DNA from 3 places in the Mesobacillus sp. AQ2 genome. Region 1 is predicted to be linked to each of the others. Evidence: predicted binding sites of a transcription regulator. Region 1 holds the regulator's gene; each other region holds the start of a gene.
The links. The regulator Rex, encoded in region 1, represses fermentation and respiration genes when NADH is low (regulators of the CRP and FNR family bind a similar motif). The targets are predictions, from matches to a motif close to TTGTGAAATATTTCACAA.
Positions count from the first base shown of each region.

Region 2: the regulator Rex is predicted to act here: its motif matches at 2,046-2,063, upstream of QNH36_RS07070 (TIGR04053 family radical SAM/SPASM domain-containing protein).
Region 3: the regulator Rex is predicted to act here: its motif matches at 2,677-2,694, upstream of ric (iron-sulfur cluster repair di-iron protein).

Region 1 is NZ_CP126080.1:254,617-261,230, reverse strand. It holds gene groES (co-chaperone GroES) at 1-259, opposite strand, end outside; gene QNH36_RS01465 (GNAT family N-acetyltransferase) at 443-970, opposite strand; gene QNH36_RS01460 (CPBP family intramembrane glutamic endopeptidase) at 1,211-1,942, shown strand; gene QNH36_RS01455 (YdiK family protein) at 1,946-2,146, shown strand; gene QNH36_RS01450 (redox-sensing transcriptional repressor Rex) at 2,171-2,827, opposite strand; gene moaC (cyclic pyranopterin monophosphate synthase MoaC) at 2,853-3,347, opposite strand; gene QNH36_RS01440 (ABC-F family ATP-binding cassette domain-containing protein) at 3,528-5,456, shown strand; gene tsaD (tRNA (adenosine(37)-N6)-threonylcarbamoyltransferase complex transferase subunit TsaD) at 5,894-6,614, opposite strand, start outside.
Region 2 is NZ_CP126080.1:1,426,031-1,432,644, reverse strand. It holds gene QNH36_RS07075 (Crp/Fnr family transcriptional regulator) at 63-761, shown strand; gene QNH36_RS07070 (TIGR04053 family radical SAM/SPASM domain-containing protein) at 861-1,985, opposite strand; gene QNH36_RS07065 (metal-sulfur cluster assembly factor) at 2,589-2,900, opposite strand; gene yjfP (esterase) at 2,977-3,744, opposite strand; gene QNH36_RS07055 (Cof-type HAD-IIB family hydrolase) at 3,958-4,776, shown strand; gene QNH36_RS07050 (hypothetical protein) at 5,220-5,372, shown strand; gene QNH36_RS07045 (DUF3813 domain-containing protein) at 5,373-5,564, shown strand; gene QNH36_RS07040 (BsuPI-related putative proteinase inhibitor) at 5,605-6,393, opposite strand; gene QNH36_RS07035 (YitT family protein) at 6,414-6,614, opposite strand, start outside.
Region 3 is NZ_CP126080.1:1,435,495-1,442,108, forward strand. It holds gene moaA (GTP 3',8-cyclase MoaA) at 1-180, shown strand, start outside; gene cls (cardiolipin synthase) at 329-1,840, shown strand; gene ric (iron-sulfur cluster repair di-iron protein) at 1,910-2,608, opposite strand; gene QNH36_RS07100 (molybdopterin molybdotransferase MoeA) at 2,830-4,095, shown strand; gene mobB (molybdopterin-guanine dinucleotide biosynthesis protein B) at 4,089-4,607, shown strand; gene QNH36_RS07110 (respiratory nitrate reductase subunit gamma) at 4,719-5,174, shown strand; gene QNH36_RS07115 (YwiC-like family protein) at 5,362-6,078, shown strand; gene QNH36_RS07120 (Crp/Fnr family transcriptional regulator) at 6,476-6,614, opposite strand, start outside.

The DNA of each region.
Region 1 (6,614 bases):
TTTCACGTAGGATCAGGTACTCAGTCCCCTGGTACTTCACTTCTGTGCCTGCGTATTTTGAGAAGATAATGCGGTTTCCGACTTCAACTTCAAGAGCAACGCGCTCACCGTTTTCAAGTACACGGCCAGTTCCAACAGCTACGACTTTACCTTCTTGAGGTTTTTCTTTCGCTGTGTCGGGTAAAACGATACCGCTTGCAGTTTTTTCTTCAGACTCAACAAGCTCGATAATAATGCGATCTCCTAGTGGCTTGATCAAGTGAAACAACCTCCTCAAATTATATGTAGATTTTTTTATTAGCACTCGCCTCAATAGAGTGCTAACACAATTTATATAATAATGAATCTCTATTTTTTTTGCAAGCGTGAAGCTAAAATTTTTCATGAAAATTTACGAGGGTCCTGATGGTGTCGAATGCTGGTGAAATCTCTGCTGACCGCGTCATTTCCTGGTTTGGTAGAGGACGTGCTTCTTCAGCGGACTATCCTGATCCACTCTTGGGTGAAGAAATGTTTTAACAGGTTTCATGCCGATTTTTTTCATGACATTGACAGAGGGTTTATTGATTTCTGCTGTAAAACTGACGACCTCGCTAAAGCCCAGGTTCTTGAATCCATATTCCAAACAGGCCCTGGCACCTTCTGTTGCATAACCTTGGCCCCAGGCATTTTTCTTCAGCCTCCAGCCAATTTCGATGCACGGGGTAAAATCTGATTCGAATGTTGCCCTGTGAAACCCTATGAATCCAATGAACTCTTTTGTTCTCTTCTCTTCAACCGCATATAACCCAAAGCCGTATTCTTTGAACTCGGCAAGAATCACCTGATAAAATCTCTCAGTTTCTGCCGAGGATAAAACACGAGGAAAATAATTCATCACATCCGGGTCTGCATTCATTTTGCAAAAGTGCTCTAAATCTGCGCTTAACCAGTCGCGCAAAATCAGTCGGGATGTTTCCAAATAAACCATTTGGACCTCCAATCATTTTTAATTCACCTTAACAAGTATCTGGTAGTCAGGGAATACTAAGTTCGAACAACCAACTTTTTCATCCTGGCCCTACAATTTGAACTTTCAAATCATTTACTAGTAGAATATAGAGAGTGTATAGATAAGCAAAGCTATCCCCGTATTTTATTTTACAGGCCAGCATATTATTACGTAAAATTTCAGAACATACATTTCTGCATTATTAAGGAGTTTTTTCGATTGAAAAAAGAATACTGGTACGTCATTATTGCCTATATTGTTATGCAGCTTTCAAGCCTGGTCGGGGTCCCAATCATTGCTTTCATCGGTGCTGCGATGGGAAAAAGCCTTGATGAAATGCAAACCCTTGCGATTCCATACTGGCTTGTGATCAGCTTTTCACTGACTCTCCTGATCATCCTGCTGATTTTAAGGAAGGAAAGAACCATAAATGCTGATTTGCGTGAAGTTTCTTCGCCGGCAAGTTCGGCTGCCTGGGCTTTCGCCGGGGTATTCCTGGCCTTGTTCGCGCAGTCGATTGCAGGCAGCATCGAAAGCATGCTTGGAATTGAGATGGGCTCGGAGAATACTCAGGAAATCATCAAACTGATTGAAAGGTTTCCGGTTGTGATTCTCGTCAGCTCGATCATCGGTCCGATTTTGGAGGAAATCGTCTTCAGGAAGATTATTTTTGGCAGTCTGCACAGGAAAATGAACTTTTTCTTAGCAGCCTTGATCAGTTCCGTCATATTCGCACTGGCCCATATGGAGCCGGAGCATGTGATCCTATACTCTGCGATGGGCTTTACGTTTGCCTTCCTTTATGTAAAAACAAAGCGGATCATCGTGCCGATCATCGCCCATGTTACAATGAATACAATGGTTGTACTGCTTCAATCCGTATTCAGGGAAGACATTGAGAGAATGATAAAAGAAGCAGAGAAAATACAAAGCTTTATTGGGGGATTTTAAGTCATGAAGCAATCGCCTATGTTTTCAGGCATTGTCTACATCTTGTTAGGCAGCTTATTCACCTATTTCGCCATCCAAAATGTCAACGATACTGGCTGGGGATTTTTCAGTTATTTGCTCGTCCTGCTCGCAACGTTCGATTTCGGTTCCGGCATCAGAATGATCCTGTTCCATTTCAAACTGAAACAAATGGATAAAAAATAGCTCCTTCATCGAAGGAGCCATTTTTTATTCTTCAGAATCACTGTCTGTCGGATAATGCTTCAAGAAATAAATCAATGATTGCAATTCTACTGCCAGATCAATATGATGGATCCTGATTGAAGACGGTACATTCAGCCTCGCGGGCGTAAAATTCAGGATCCCCTTCACATTCGCCTGTACCAGTCTGTCCGTAATCGGCTGTGCTACCGCTGACGGCACGGTCAGGATCGCCACCTGGATGCCTTCCTCGACAACAACTTTATCGAGGTCATCCATGTGATAGACAGGCACATCGCCAATCTGCGTCCCAACCTTATCCAGGTCGACATCGAAGGCAATTTGAATTTTTGTATTATTGTTTTTGGAAAAATTATAATTCAAAAACGCCGTTCCTAAATTACCAACACCGATCAGCGCAACCTTCGTGAGTTCATCCTGGTCGAGCGTCTTTCGGAAAAAAGTCAGCAGGTAATTCACATTGTAGCCGTAACCCTTTTTACCCAAAGCCCCGAAATAGGAAAAGTCCCTTCTGATCGTAGCCGAATCCACTTTTACCGCTTCACTCAGTTCCGCGGACGATACCCTCTGCTTGCCTGAAGAATGCAAGTTCAATAAAAATCGGTAATACAGCGGCAAGCGTTTTGCAGTTGCCTGCGGAATCTTCATAGCATCATTCGTCATTCTCCATCCTCCACCTGTTCGTATTCTATTTTAACTTCTCATCTCTCTTAAAATCGCCGTTTTTCCCGCCAGTTTTCTCCACAAGATAGGTTTTGCCGATCACCATGCCTTTGTCAACGGCCTTGCACATATCATAAACAGTCAGCGCGCATGCAGATGCTGCTGTTAACGCTTCCATTTCTACCCCTGTATTCCCTTTTGTTTTAACTGCTGCAGCGATATTTAAAATATAATCATTTCCATTTTGCTCCCATTCAAACGAAAGGTCAATTCCTGTTAATGGAATCGGATGGCACATCGGAATGATTTCGGACGTCTTCTTGGCTGCCATGATGCCAGCAACCTGCGCGACTGCCAGGACATCACCTTTTTTCATCTTATTTTCAGTAATCCTTACATATATATCTTCATTAACGGTAATGCTTGAATGGGCGACTGCCGTACGGACCGTCTCAGGTTTTTCACTGACATCGACCATCTTCGCTCTTCCCTCTTCATTAAAATGCGTAAATTCTGCCATCTTCAAGCTCCTTTCAACCAAATAATACACTATTTTCACAAACTTGTGTGTGAACTTTGTTTCTATCTTCACATATAGAAGATGAAATTTTTCTGCCTTACCGCCTGTAGCAGGCCGCACATATTGCCGAGCCCATAGGATTGGGTTACACTATCCCTAAGGCATTAGAGGTGAAAAATAATGATTCTATTACAAGTCAATCAGCTATCAAAATATTTTGCGGCTGATCTTATTTTATCGAATATCAAGTTTGAAATACAGACCAATGATCGTGTTGCTCTTGTCGGCCGGAACGGGGCTGGGAAATCAACCCTCCTGAAAATCATTGCCGGCTATGAATCCCATGACGGCGGCGAGATCATCCGCCCGAAAGGAACATCAATCGGCTATCTTGCCCAGAATACCGGGCTGGAATCCGAGAAAAGTATTTGGGATGAAATGCTGGCCGTTTTTGATCATCTGCACAGCATGGAAAAAGACCTGCGCCGGCTTGAGGAAAAAATGTCTGATCCAAGCATCCTGTCGAACGAGTCCGAGTATGAAAGAGTATTGAAGGATTATGACGTTTTGCAGGTCCAGTTCAAAGAAAAAGGCGGCTATCAGTATGAAGCTGACATCCGCTCGGTCCTGCACGGCCTGAACTTCCAGTCTTTTGATTATTCCACAAAAATCTCCACTTTAAGCGGAGGACAGAAAACAAGGCTTGCGCTCGCCAAGCTGTTATTGACACGTCCAGATATTTTGATTCTTGACGAACCAACCAACCATCTGGACATTGACACACTTTCCTGGCTAGAGCAGTATCTACAGGGCTATGATGGTGCGATTCTGATTGTTTCACACGACCGTTATTTCCTTGATAAGGTTGTGAACCAAGTATACGAAATCTCCCGTCACCAGCTGACGAAGTTCCCGGGCAATTACAGCTTATATTTAGAACAAAAAGCAGCAAATTACGAGCGCGACCTGAAGTTATATGAAAAGCAGCAGGATGAAATCTCCAAGCTGCAGGATTTTATCCAGCGGAACCTTGCCAGGGCCTCGACAACGAAACGGGCCCAGAGCCGCCGGAAACAACTCGAGAAAATCGATCGGATGGACAGGCCGATGGGAGATGAAAAGTCAGCTTCCTTCAGCTTCCAGATCGAACGCCAGAGCGGGAATGACGTCCTGAAGGTAAATACACTTGCTGTCGGCTATCAGAATGAAGCCGTATCCGAAAATATCTCTTTTAACCTTTCGCGTGGCGACAGTACTGCACTTGTTGGGCCAAACGGCGTCGGAAAATCGACCTTACTAAAAACAATCGTCGAAAAACTGCCTTCGATTACCGGCAATATTCAGTACGGCTCAAATGTCTCAATCGGCTATTACGATCAGGAACAGGCAGAGCTGAGCTCGAATAAAAAAGTTTTAAATGAACTGTGGGACGAGTATCCACTGAAATCGGAAAAGGAAATCCGCACCGTATTGGGCAATTTCCTTTTTTCAGGCGATGATGTGTTAAAAATCGTCTACACCCTGAGCGGCGGTGAAAAAGCACGGTTGGCACTAGCCAAGCTGATGCTGCAAAAGTCCAATTTCCTAATTTTGGATGAACCGACAAACCATCTGGACCTGGACAGCAAGGAAGTGCTTGAGAACGCCTTGATCGATTATCCAGGCACCATCCTGTTCGTCTCCCACGACCGTTACTTTATCAACAGGATCGCTACCAAGGTCCTTGAGCTCGATCGTAGTGGGGCAACAGAATATCTAGGTGATTATGATTATTATGTCGAGAAGAAGTTAGAGCAGGAAGAACTTGAGGAACTGGCCAGACAGGCGGCCATAGCAGCTGGCATAGTCACCGAATCAGTCAAACAGGACAAGACCTCCTATCAGCAGGATAAAGAGGCAAAGAAGCTCGAGCGCCAGCGCAAACGGCGTATGGAAGAGGTCGAAGCGTTGATCGATAAGCTCGAGACAGAAGTTGCAGAATATGAAGAATTGCTTTGTGACCCCGAAGTATTCCAGGATCATGAAAAAGCAGGAGAAATCAATTCCAAAATTGAAACCGCCAAGGAAAAACTCGACGAACTGATGGAAGAGTGGACAGAATTGGCGTAAGTTTGGAAAAACCGGGCATGAATGTGTCCGGTTTTTTTGTATGTGAAAACTTATTGATGATGGTTATCCACAGAAAGTTGTGGATTGTTTACTAATGATTTGGTTTGTGCGCAAAAACGGTGTATTTAATCGCAAAAATGCTGTTTTTATTCGCAAAACCAGCCTTTTTATTCGCAAACTGGAAAAAAACAAATATTATTTCCATTTTAAAAACCCAGAATTCTACTTTTTATCCAACAAAAAAGTCCCGATTGGCAACCGGGACTTTTTGTTCACATAGTTATTCACATAATGAAGATTGATTTATAGGTTATCCAGAGACTTTTCCACATTATCCACAAAACAAGCATTTCTTATCCACATTATACACAATCTAACACTGTTTTCGTTTACATATCCACAGAAGAGTCTGACAAAAATACTTTTTAACTGCGACTTTAGTTGTGGATAGTTATCTCCAGACCAGGGTTTCCGTTCAATGTCAGTGCTGCTCTTTGCCCTTTATCATACATGACACTACCTGCAGCGGCAATCATCGCTGCGTTGTCAGTGCATAAAGACAGCGGAGGAATGACAATTTCCACATCTGAACCTGCAAATTCTGTGGATAATTTTTCTCTCAGGCCTTTATTGGCTGCAACTCCTCCGGCAAGCAAAACTTGTTTCACACCATATTCCTTTACAGCCTTTTGGGTCTTCGTGACGAGTACATCAATGACACTCTCCTGGAAGCTTGCCGCAAGCTCTTCAGGAGCAATTTCTTCTCCCCGCTGCTGTGCGTTATGCACAACATTGATCACAGCCGACTTCAGCCCGCTAAAGCTAAAATCATAAGACCCTTCCTCCAGCCATGCCCTCGGCAGGTCAATGGTTGCTTGTCCTTCATGAGCCAGCCTGTCGATATGCGGACCACCAGGATACGGAAGATTGAGAGTACGCGCTACCTTATCATAAGCCTCGCCTGCGGCGTCATCCCTTGTCTCGCCAATCACTTCGAAATGGCCATGCTCCTTCATATAAATAAGTTCCGTATGTCCTCCAGACACAACGAGCGAAAGCAGCGGAAACTTCATCTCGGCAACAAGTCTGTTAGCATATATATGACCTGCGATATGATGGACTCCAACAAGAGGGATTCCATTTGCAAACGCTAAGGCT
Region 2 (6,614 bases), 1.2 Mb from region 1:
GTTATTATTGTCTCAATAACGAAAAGCCACGGAAACTTATATTCTAAAAAAGGGTGATGACCATGCCAAACACAACGAAAGTGACTCATTCAATAGAAATTAAAGAATTGCTCCAGTTTGCAGACAGGACATTCAAGGTTAAGAAGGGCACATACTTGTTCCAGGAAGGCATGGAGGCAGAGGAGCTTTATTTGATTCTTGGCGGAAAGGTGCAGATTAGCAAGGTAACCCAGGATGGACGTGAACTTGCGTTAAGGATTTGCGGGGAAAATGATCTATGCGGTGAATTGACCCTGTTTACCGAGGCACCAAAATATTTGCTTAGCGCATTGATCCTTGAGGATGCAACCATCTCCGCAATCAGGAAAGATGTCATCGAGAAGGAGATTTTTCAAAATCCATCGCTGGCATTCGAATTCATGAAATGGATGAGCGACCATTTCCGCAAAACACAGACTAAATTCCGTGATTTAGTACTTAACGGAAAAAAGGGAGCGCTATTCTCTACATTGATCAGGATGACGAACAGCTATGGTATCCATAAAGATACCGGCATTCTGATTGACCTTCCATTAACAAATCAGGAACTGGCCAATTTCTGCGGCACATCACGTGAAAGTACAAACAGGATCCTGAATGACTTGAAACGCGAAGGTATCATCTCCATTAAAAAAGGGAAAATCCTGATTCATGATGTAGATTACTTACGCAAGGAAATCGGCTGTGAAAATTGTCCGGCGGTTTTCTGTTCAATCGACTAATATAAAAAGCGAGTGAAGCCCAGCTTCACTCGCTTTTCTATTATGAGGCACCCCTTTTAGAAGCAGAGCTGCTTTTTTTCTTTCCTTTTCCCTGGTTTGTTAGCTTTCCTGCTTTTGTTTTCTCAGCGCTTTAGGAATATACACGCAGAACGGTTCGCTCTCCAGGTAATCTCCTGTCATGGCATATGCCCGAGAACGCGAACCTCCGCATACATGCCTGAACTCGCAAACACCACATTTCCCTTTGTATTCATCAGGATTCCTCAGTGACTTGAATACGGGAGATTCCCTGTAAATTTCAGCAAGAGGCTGTTCCCGGACATTCCCTGCTTTAACCGGTAGCAATCCGCTCGGGTACACATCTCCAATATGGGATATGAATACAAACCCATTTCCATCGTTAACACCTTTTGGAGCCCGGCCGAGACCATCGATGGATCCCGTCAACCCCTCATTTGTCAGGGCCGTCAAGTAGTTGATTTCGTCTGTATGATCCCTGGCTTCACGCATTTTTTGCTGAATGACAACCCGGCGGTAGTGCTGGGCAGCTGTAGTTTTTATGTCGAACTTCACCCGTTTGCTTAAATTATAAAGCCATTGGAACACTTTTTCATGCTCCACAGGTGAAATCATGTCCTTTTCCTGGCCGCGTCCTGTCGGGACAAGGAAAAATACACTCCACAGGACACAATCCAGATCTTCAACCATTTTTGCCATTTCATCTAAATACTCTATATTATATCGGGAAATGACGGTATTGATCTGTATCGGAATTTCGAGCTCGTGCAGATATTTTATTCTTTCCATCGTTAAATCAAAGGAACCGGCTGTTCCCCTGAAGTGGTCGTGAACTTCTGCTGTTGGTCCGTCGATACTGAAGGCCCATCGCGATAGACCGACCGCCTTTGCCTTTTCAATCGCTTCCTTGGTTACATTCGGTGTCGCACTTGGTGTCATTGATACACGTACACCTTTTTTCACAGCGTACTCGGCGATATCAAAGACGTCCTCCCTCATTAAAGGGTCTCCGCCTGTGAACACGAGCATCGGATTATTCATTTCGTATATTTGGTCAATCAGCGCTTTTCCCTCTTCGAAAGACAGTTCACGAGGATCTCTTCTATATTGTGCCTCCGCACGGCAGTGCAGGCATTTCAACTGGCAGGCTCTTGTAAGTTCCCAAATCACAATGAATGGGTCTTTGTTAAAATCTCTATCAAACATATTGGCGCCTCCTTAAGTACTTCTCTATACAAGAAGTATATAAGTGTTTCCAACATGTTTAAGTGAACTAACTCACATAAATTATGGCCAATCGTTCTTTTTCTATGACAATTTTGTGACCTTTGTCTTCAAAACAAATAAAAAACAGCAGGAGATTTCCTGCTGTCAGATGAAAGAAAAATCAAGGGCTGCTTTTATCTTGCGGACTAAATGGTCTGATGAACCAGCTGGTCTAATGCAACCATTTCTAACTTTTGATCACGAGGGATTGGATTGTTCTTGGAATGTATCTTTATCACATTTAGCGTTATATGTATCTATTTTAAAAGAGACTTACGGTTAGTTCCACACTAAGTTGAGGAATCCTGTTGATTGGAGTGGAAGGCGCGTAGACTCCTGTGGGATCAGACGGACAGGTGAGACCCCGCAGACGCCAACGGCGGCGAGAGGCTCAGCGCCGGCCCCGCGGAAAGCGAAGCGCCTGGAACGGAAATCAAAAGCCCCATTCCAGCACAAACAAAAAAACTGTAGACAAGCTCGAATTCCATCGAGTTTGTCTACAGTCTGACAGCAAGAAATTTTCCTGCTGTTTCAAAAGGCTGATTAATCCCTTACCCCAAGGGCAATTTTCGCGTAACGTGACATCATGTCTTTTGACCATGGCGGATTGAAAACAATGTTCACTTCTGTATCCTTGATTTCTGGAAGGTCGGCAAGTGCTAATTTAACCTGCTCGACGATTGTGCCGGCTAGCGGGCAGCCCATTGACGTCAGGGTCATCGTTACAGTTGCAAGCCCTTCTTCATTCAAATCAACATCATATACAAGCCCTAAATTCACGATATCTACGCCAAGTTCAGGGTCAACGACCATCTCAAGCGCACCCATAATGCTCTCTTTTAATTCTTCATCCATCGGTGAACACTCCTTTATTAATGCTGTACCTGTTTCTATCATAACAATGATTCATTCCCATTAAAAGCGGAAGGTATTAGATATGCTTTGCAAACCACTCTGCTGAAGCCTCTACACCAGCGTTTGACACATTGTGCCCAGCATGTTCATCCGTAATGAACTCCAACATTCCTTTTGTTCCCACATAGTTTTTCCTAGTTTGCTCATAAAAATGATAGGCCGATTCATATGGTACTACTGGATCCATCCTGCCATGCCAGAACAACAGAGGACGTTTGTTCAGTTTTTCCGGCTGCTGGCTGAGGTCATACTGCTTCAGCTGATTGAGCAGTTCTGAAATTTCTTCTTTCGATAAATTGATATTTACATTCCGTTTTTCCATTTCATTCAGCTGCCACAGAGCAAACTGCTCAAATGACGGATTGCCCATTAAACTCACGCCGGCCTTGATCCAGTCATACTTAGCCATCGCGCCTAGCGTGGTGATGCCGCCCATCGATGTTCCGGCTACGCCAATCCTCGAAGGATCAACTAGTCCTTCATCGACCAATTCTGTTCTGATTGATGGAAGCTCTTCGATAGAAGTTATGACGATTTCCCAGAAACGGAAGCCAAGTTCTGTCTCTGACAATCCCTCACTGCGGGTTCCATGGTATTTTGCTTCTGGCATGATCACCCTGAAACCTTTTTCGGCATAGAGATAGGCATAATGCATGTTTCGTTCCTTTGTGCTTGTAAAACCATGCAGAAAAACAATCAATGGCATTCTATCTGAAAATTGACTTTGTTTTGCGATATGAAGAACGGGAATATCTTGAATGCGTTTCTTTTCGACTAAAATCACTGTTAAACCCTCCAAATTATGCGAACAGACAATAAATTTTACCGCGCTTTAAAGTATGTTATATGATTTTTTTACAATTTAAATGTAAAATGGTTACCATAGTGGTTATAAGAAGAAATTCACTACCATCCAAATATGTATTGTAGAACTCTTATGAAGAAAGAGCCAATCATACGCATAGGATTTAAAAAACAGAGATAAGAAGGAGTATTTATGGCTGAAAAACATTTAATCGCTTTAGACCTGGACGGTACATTACTTACAGATGATAAAAAGATTTCTGAACGGAACAAACGAGTCATCAAAAAAGCACGTGAAGAAGGACATGTAGTTATGATCGCTACAGGTAGACCATTCCGTTCGAGTGAAATGTATTACCATGAACTGCAGCTGGACACACCAATCGTCAATTTCAATGGAGCTTTCATTCACCATCCGCTTGACAACAGCTGGGGTGTACATCATTCCCCTTTATCGATTGATGTTGCCAAGGACATTGTCGAAGCACTCGATGACTTTAAATTTTATAACATCATCGCCGAAGTAATCGATGATGTATATGTCCATTATCATGATGAAAAATTGATGGATATCTTCAATTTAGGCAACCCAAATATAACAACCGGTGATTTAAGACGGTTCCTAAAGGCATCTCCGACAAGTATGCTGATCCATTCTGACGAGGAGGATGTCCGCAAGATCCGTGCTCACCTTTCTGAGGTCCATGCAGAAGTGATTGATCACAGAAGCTGGGCAGCACCATTCCATGTCGTGGAAATTGTCAAAAATGGCTTGAATAAAGCTGTCGGGTTAAAAAAGGCCTCTGATTATTTCCAAATTCCTGCTGAGCGGATCATTGCATTCGGCGATGAAGACAATGATTTAGAGATGCTGGAATATGCAGGACGGGGAATCGCGATGGGCAATGCCGTGGCCGATGTAAAAAATATCGCCAACGATATGACCCTGACAAATGAGGAAGACGGAATTGGTGTGTATTTGAACGATCTGCTTAATCTGAAAGCACTATAAAATAACAAGAAGTGATTTGTCCGATAGGAATGAGTTCTATCGGACTTTTTGCATGTTTTCCTGTTGCGTATGTCCAATTGGAGGCCTCTATCGGACACTTTTCCTTTCCTCACGCTTCTGTTTGTCCGATAGAAGGGCTCTATCGGTCACTTTTTCTTTCCTTACACTCCTGTTTGTCCGATAGGAGGGCTCTATCGGTCACTTTCCCTTTCCTCACGCTTCGGTTTATCCGATAGATAGGCTGTATCGGTCACTTTTCCTTTCCTTCCGTTTCTGTTTGTCCGACAAAGTTGCTGTACAGAAAAAATTCAATCATAAATGTCTGAACCTGCCAAATCGAACCTGGTTCGTTCCCGATTGTTTTTCCCCTAAAAGAGCATACTATGACTGAAGCAGCCAGATTGGCTGTTTCAAAATTCGCTCGTAGATGGAGGGGTAAAACGATGGGTAAAGGCAATAAATCCAAGCGTTTTGTACAGCAAGGGGTAGATTCTGTCTCCAAGCATTCTCAAAGAATCCCTTACCACACCACGTATGCCGAAGCTGAAGCTCAAAAGATGGCGAATGTCAGAGAGTCCTCTTTAGGGGGAATTTAGATGGGAAACAGGCTTTTTCAGGAAGCTAGGAAGGCTGTCCAATTAGCTCAGACTGCGGAGCCTGCGGAACAATCTGCAGCCATCAGCAAGGCGAAAAATGCTCTTTCTTCCGCATATGCCAATACAACGATGGCGGAAAAAGAGCAGCTAAGGTCATTCCAGGACGAGCTGAATTCAATTGAAAACCAGTAACAGCAAAGCTGGCGGGATTCCCGCCAGCTTTTGCTTTGATTTATTTATTTTGGTTGAATCTTTCGAGCAGGACTGGATAAGTGTGGATAATTTCACCTTCCTTACTGCGTTCGTAAAGATTGAGGATGAGCGATCCGTTTTGGGGCAGCTTATTTTCAGGAATTGTTACATCAAGCGAAAAAGGGTGCCATTTAGGGTATTTTGATTGTGGGACAACTTCTGTTTCAGCAATTAACTGGTTGTGACCATCCTCGACAGTATAGAAGAATTTCCCGCCGATTGGCCTCGCTTCCCCTGATATTTTATACGAGCCCCTTTCTCCTTCAGCCTGTATACCTTTAAAGACAGGATTTTCGCCTGGAATGTACATTTGCTTTTGATCGGTCAACTGCTGTTTGTCTGGGACAGGTTTTCCGTTGACGCTTACTGCTTTCAACTGTGCATTAACTGTATATTCTCCTTCTTTGACCCTTGTTCCCGCCTTTTTATAATCCCAGCTTTCCCGCCATTTCATTGTCTCGTGCGGTTTTAGCGCCAGTTTTTCAAACGCCTGGGCAAATGCCTTGTCCTCAGAAAATTGATAGATTTTATTCCTTTGGCCATCCCTTACGATGATTTCATATTTCTGGGAGGTAGGAAATTCAAATACCAAATCTCCATCTCCATGGTTTTGCAGAGTCAGTTCAAATACAGCATGTTCGGCCCCGGCGATTGGGTCAATGTAAAAACTGAACTCCGATTTTTCTGGTGTCTGCTTTTCCTGCCCGATCGCCAGTGCCGGTGCAGCGGCCATCAAAAGCAAAATGATCAACAAACTGCTTTTCTTCATTTCAAACCCCCGTTCAACTTTTATTCGCGCCTGAAAAATCCAAAGATCCCGGCTGTCTCCACAATATTGGTGAAAGCATGAGGATCGACTTCCTTGATGATATGTTCAAGGTCATACAATTCATACCTTGTAACAACAATGATCAGCATTTCTTTCTGTTCGCCGGAGAAAGCCCCTTTCGCAGGAAGCAAAGTGATACCGCGGACAAGCTTGTCATGGAT
Region 3 (6,614 bases), 1.2 Mb from region 1:
CTTTTCAATGGCAATGGTCATGATATCCGTGACTTCATGCGTGCCGGTGCAACCGATGACGAGCTTCGTGAACGAATCACAAATATCTGGAATCACAGAACGGACCGTTATTCAGATGAACGTACAGCTGAAACCGTCGCGAACAGAAAGAAAATCGAAATGTCCTATATTGGCGGCTAAAGACTCCTTCGGGGGTCTTTTTCTGTTCCTCTGGAGTTTTTTATCCAAAGGAAAACAGAGGCTTCTGGATTTTGGGCATACTATGTTTCCAACCAAAAGGTTTATGGGTATACATGAATCTACGATAAAATTTGTTGGAGACTGCCGAATGCTAAAAAGAAGAATTGAATTTTTATTTGTATTTATTTTAATGGTGTGTTTTTATATTGTCTTTTTTACTGGGTACAGCCAGGCAATTAAGATTGCAGCGATCACCGTTTACTCCCTTATCCTGTTTGTCAGCATCTTTTCGTTGATGCTCGAGAACCGTTCCGCACAGCATACGCTGATGTGGATGTATGTAATGCTGTTATTTCCTGTCGCCGGGTATTTCTTTTACCTATTTTCAGGACAGCTGTATTTAAAAGGGTATCTGTATAAAAGCAAGCGTACCAGGGATCGTGACCAATGGGAAAAGCTGATGAGGAATGAAGAGTCGAGGGATCTTTCTTTCTTGATTGAAAATCAGTTTTGCTTCGCAAAATATGCAAAGAATTCAGCGTTGACTCCGATTACGACCGACTCAAGGGCAAAAATCCTTAAAAATGGGGAAGAGACTTTTTCTGAATTAAAAAAGAAATTGAAGGAAGCAGAAAAGTTCATCCATATGGAATACTATATTTTCAGGTCTGACCGGCTTGGCAGGGAAATAATTGACATCCTGATAGAAAAAGCCAGGCAGGGTGTTGAGGTTTTATTCATGTTCGATGCTGCCGGCAGCATGAAGATTGCCGCCACGGACCTTAAGGACATGCAGGAGGCAGGCGTTAAAGCTGCGCCGTTCTCTCCGCTCAAATACGGGTTCTTCAATCAGAAATTCAATTTTCGGAATCACAGGAAGATTGTCATCATTGACGGGGAAATCGGATTTGTCGGCGGATTGAATGTAGGCGTAGAATACCTCGGTGAAGATGAGAAAATCGGTTTTTGGCGCGATACCCATATGGTGCTGACAGGAGAGGCTGTCTATACCCTCCACAATGTCTTCCTGCTTGATTGGGAATATGTGAGCGGTGAAAGGGCACTTGGGAACTATATAGCCGAAAAAAAGCCGCATGAGAGCGATGAGCTGGATGGTGCGATTCAGGTAGTGCCAAGCGGGCCGGACACACAGCAAGGAATCATGAGTGATTTTTACTACACGATGATGTCCTGCGCAACTAAGTCGATTTGGATTGCCACTCCTTATTTTGTTCCTGATGAAGCGATAAGGACAGCATTGAGAGTGGCTGCAGCCAAAGGAATAGAAGTAAGGATCATGGTTCCGGAAATCAATGACAGCTATCTGACACAATATGCCAGCCGATCATACTTTTCTGAACTGCTGCGGAATGGGGCAGAGATTTACTCCTATAAAAAGGGGTTCCTGCACCAAAAGGTCATCATTGTCGATGGGAATATCGCTTCGATTGGGACGGCCAATATGGACATGAGGAGTTTCCATCTTAATTTTGAAGTGAACGTCTTCCTGCTTGGAACGAGTTCAATCAGAGATCTTGTAGCACATTATGAAGCGGACCTCGAAGATTCAGAGAAAATCAGTGCTGTCCAATATCATAAACGAGGACTCTGGGAAAGAACGAAGGAATCCTTCGCCAGACTGTTTTCAGGTGCATTATAGACCAACCAAAAAATGACCCCATCTTGAGAAAAAGGGGTCATTTTTTTACTGAGGCCTGCGATTTTCCTTTTATGCAATAAATCTCGGGAATAGAATATTATTCTCAAGATGTACATGCATGAATGTGTGTGACTCCAGGGCTTCAAGCCGCTTGTAAACTAAACGGTATGTTCCGCATGCATCGATTGGCGGATTGAAATCTTCAGTAATCTCGCGTAATTGTTTCAATATTGAGCCTGCATGATCATGTTCTTTCTCTAATTCTTCGATTTCGGCAATGATTCCAGCCCGCTTTTCAACATCAGCACTTTCAAGTTCCAGAAGCAGCGGGAACACTGTGGCTTCCTCTTTGGCTGTATGCTCTAAGAGCTCCTTTTTTAATTCATAAAAAAGTTCATTTACTTTTAACAGTTCATCGTGGCGTTCACCATGGACTTTCGCTACTTTGGTTACATATGGGCTTAGCATTTTCAGTTCTTCCTCAAGCTCACGGTGGTATTTATTCTTGATATGCTCGATCAATTCTTCAGAATCTGTATCGGTCCATACCTCCATGTTTTCGGCTGTGCCATTATGTTTTTTGTAAAGTTCTTCCAGCTGATTCATCAATTCAGGAACGTCAAGGTTCTGCTCCAACGCGGCTTCTGATAGCGGACGGTTGCCGCCACAGCAAAAGTCGAGTCTGTTTCTCTTGAATAAATCACTGGATTGAGGGAATATATTGACAATATCTTTAACTAGTGAATGTTGTTCAAAAGGCATTTTCATTAAAAAAACCTCCAATAAAAAATGTATACTGTTTACATACTCAGCATAAAGCAAATGTAATTACTACTTGGTGATGTGTATCACACTTCACAAAAAATCTACATATTTTTAAAAGTTTTTATGAGAGAATACTGTGAGGTTTGTTATGTATTCATTTTTACATTACTCTTATAATGAAAAGTGTAATCAATCAAGAGAAGCCTGCAATAGGAGCTGATTATATGTTAGAGCGAAGGAATCCTATCCCAATCGGAGAGGCAGTTAAGAGAGTAATGGAGCACAAAAAGAGTGGCTCTATCGAATATGTTTCAATCAATGAGAGTTATGGGCGCTATTTATCAGAGGATCTGAAAGCCACAAGTGATGTTCCGCATTTTGACAGAGCACCCTACGATGGCTATGCAATAAGGTCAGTCGATTCAGCGGAAGCTTCCCAAAACCAGTCAGTCGAATTTGAAGTGGTGGACCATATTGGGGCAGGAATGCTTACGGATAAGGAACTGGGACCTTTCCAGGCTGTAAGGATCATGACTGGGGCCCAAATGCCAGTTGGCGCCGATGCTGTGGTCATGCTTGAATTAGTAAAGGAAATCGAGCGTGATGGAAAGAAATATATGGAAACGAAACGCAAGCATAATAAAGGAGACAATGTTTCCTATCGCGGCGAGGATGCAAAGGAAGGGGAAGTGCTTGTCAAAAAAGGCACGTTCATCAATCCTGGTATCCAGGCGATGCTGGCGACTTTTGGCTATGCTCAGGTCCCTGTTGCGAAAAAACCGGTGATAGGCCTTTATGCAACCGGCACTGAACTGCTTGATGTCCATGAGCCGCTTGAACCGGGAAAAATCCGCAACAGCAATTCATATATGATTTCCGCTCAGATTCTCCGGGCGGGAGCTGAAGTTAAATATTTCGGTCAGCTGCCTGATGACTTTGACACCTGCTTTGATGCAGTAAGCAAAGCGATTGAGGAAGTGGATTTATTCATTACAACCGGGGGAGTTTCCGTAGGGGACTATGACTACCTGCCGGAAATTTATGCAAAGCTTGGAGCGGAAGTCCTGTTCAATAAAGTAGCGATGCGTCCGGGAAGCGTGACGACGGTTGCCCAGCTGGATGGCAAGCTGCTGTTTGGCCTGTCTGGAAACCCATCTGCCTGCTATGTAGGATTTGAGCTATTCGCCCGGCCGATCATCAGAACAATGCTGTTTACCGATAAGCCGCATCTAAGGAAGGAAAAGGCGATTTTGAATGCCAATTTCCCTAAGGCAAATCCATTCACAAGATTTGTCAGGAGTGCCCTGACAATCGAAAACGGAAAGCTGGCAGTTACACCGAGCGGTCTTGATAAGTCGAATATTATCATGAGCTTAGCGGGTGCTAATTCACTTATGATTCTTCCGGGAGGAACAAGAGGTTTCGAAGAAGGAACTGAGGTCGAGGTCCTGATGCTAGAGGACCATGTTGGCAGTGACTGGCCTTGGTAAAACCGGTACTGTTCCAGGTGGCAGGATATCAGAACAGCGGGAAGACGACACTGAGCCTTAACCTGATTCAGCAGCTTTCTGCAGCTGGCCTGGAGGTTGCTACGATCAAACACCATGGCCACGGTGGAAAGCCGGATATCGCGGAGGAAAAGGATTCAGGCCGCCATATGGGCGCAGGAGCAGTTGTCTCCCTTGTCGAAGGTGGAGGCAGGCTCGTCCTTCACGCGGAGAATCGGCAATGGTCCCTGGCTGAAGAAATAGAGGTTTTATCCTGCTTCGAGACAGATGTCATCCTGATAGAAGGCTATAAACGCGAGGCCTATCCAAAAGCGGTCATTCTAAGGAACGAAGCAGATTTAGAATTATTGAAAGTTCTTGCAAATATCAAGGTGGTTTTTTATCGTGACCCGAATCTGGCCAATCTATTGAAAGATTGTGCCTGCCCTGTCTTTCAAATGGAAGATGACAGGGGAGTGAATTGGGTTCTTGATTATATTCTCGAGCAAGTTTAGGTGGAAAGTTCGTCTTTCCACCTATTTTTATGTCGAATTTAGCTGGATGGGCGACTTTTATCACTGTCACTTCACACTTGCACGGTTAGAATGTTAAATGGAGTCCGATGATTGTGTAATTTTTGTGAGGTGAAAGCAGTGGAAATGCTGCAGATGTTTTTATGGATTGTCTACCCTTATACGGTAGTTGCCATAGTTGGGATGGGCCTGGTCTGGCGATATGATTCATCAAGGGATGAGGAGGCACGCTCAACTGCAGGGAAGCTTCTGCTGATGGTGGTAAAAGTAATGATGGCTGCGAGTACAGCGACCGGGATTGCCATAGTGCTTTCGAGCAGCATGGCTGATGAACCGCTCCTATTGTTCCGATGGCTGATCAGTCTCGCACAGCTGCAGCCAGACATAAGCTTAATCCTGGAGATTTCCATTCTCTCAAAGATCCATTTTGTCGTTGTGTTCTTGTTCCTGTTAAGTCTGGCATTCACAAAGGAAATTTATTATCTTTTGAAGCCGCATCAATATTTGAAGAAAATCTATCTCAAGCTTCAGGTTGAGAAAAGAGGATGAACTCTTGACTGCACACAATTGGTTATCGAATACAACCAATTGTGTGCAGCTTATTTTATTTTAGTGGCTCTTTTTTGACAGTTCGGTGTCAGTTGCAAACAGGGGTGGCAAAATGTGATGAGTTTCACTTATGTAATCCTCCGGCTGTTTTATAGTTAAAGCAGGAACCAAAAGGGAGTGTTCATTCATGAAATTATTTATGCCAAAACAGCATGGAGCCTGGGCGATGTTGATCATCCCTTTCTGGCTTGGAGCAGCGGCAAGTGAAATCGTCTGGCAGCATATCCCGTTTTTTATTGGGTGGCTATTACTATATTTGGGAACATATCCGCTTCTGTTGATGTTCAAAAAAAAGAAAATCCCGTTTTATCGCAAATGGGCGCTAATCTATATCATCCCATCCTTAGTATTCTTAATGGTCCCGTTATTCACGACACCATCCATTGTGTTCTTTGGGTTTGCGATGATTCCATTTTTCGTCCTTAATGCCTATTTCTCGGCCAAAAATAAAGACAGGGCACTGATGAATGATCTAAGCGCGATCATTGTTTTTTCCATCGCTGGCCTTGCAAGCAGTTATCTGCCTGCTGCAGAAATCAATCAGCACGGTGTTCTCGTTTTTGCTTCAAGTATACTATTTTTCACAGGAAGTACTTTCTATGTGAAAACGATGATCCGGGAAAAGAAAAACAGTCAATTCAAGTGGATATCCTGGACTTATCATTTGCTGGTCCCGGTTTTGTGGCTGGCAGCCGGAGAAGTCATTGTCGCCGTTGCTGCAGTACCAAGCCTGATCAGAGCCGTCGCATTTTACGGCAAGCCACTTAGCGTCATGAAGGTTGGAATATATGAAATCATAAACGCAGCATTGTTTTTCATCATCATGCTTTTCGCAATTCAATAAAAAATAAAGAAAGCCGCCAGAAATCTGGCGGCTTTTCTTTAAGAGATAAGAGAATATATAAATTTCATTTCAAGCTATAAAATTGGAAAGTCGCTATATAAATCGAAAAGTCGCTATATAAAATTGAAAGTCGCTATATAAATCGAAAAGTCGCTATATAAAATTGAAAGTCGCTATATAAAATTGAAAGTCGCTATATAAAATTGAAAGTCGCTATATAAATTGAAAACTCGCTATATAAAATTGAAAGTCGCTATAAAAATTGAAAACACTCACTATTTAAATTGAAAATTTCTCTATATAAATCGAAAACTCGCTAAATGTCCAGATCTATCGCCTAGCCTGTCAGGCCTTCCAGCGCTTGTCGGTCCTGATAGGATAGGCGCTTGCGCTTTTCTTATTCAATATTGCATATTTCAATCGGGCAATTCTCGCAGTCGATTTCCCGTTTCAGGCGATGAAGTGCATGTATGGTTATATATCCTTTGTCGATAGAGATGATATCCTGTTTCCTGAGCTCGCTCAATAACCGGTTT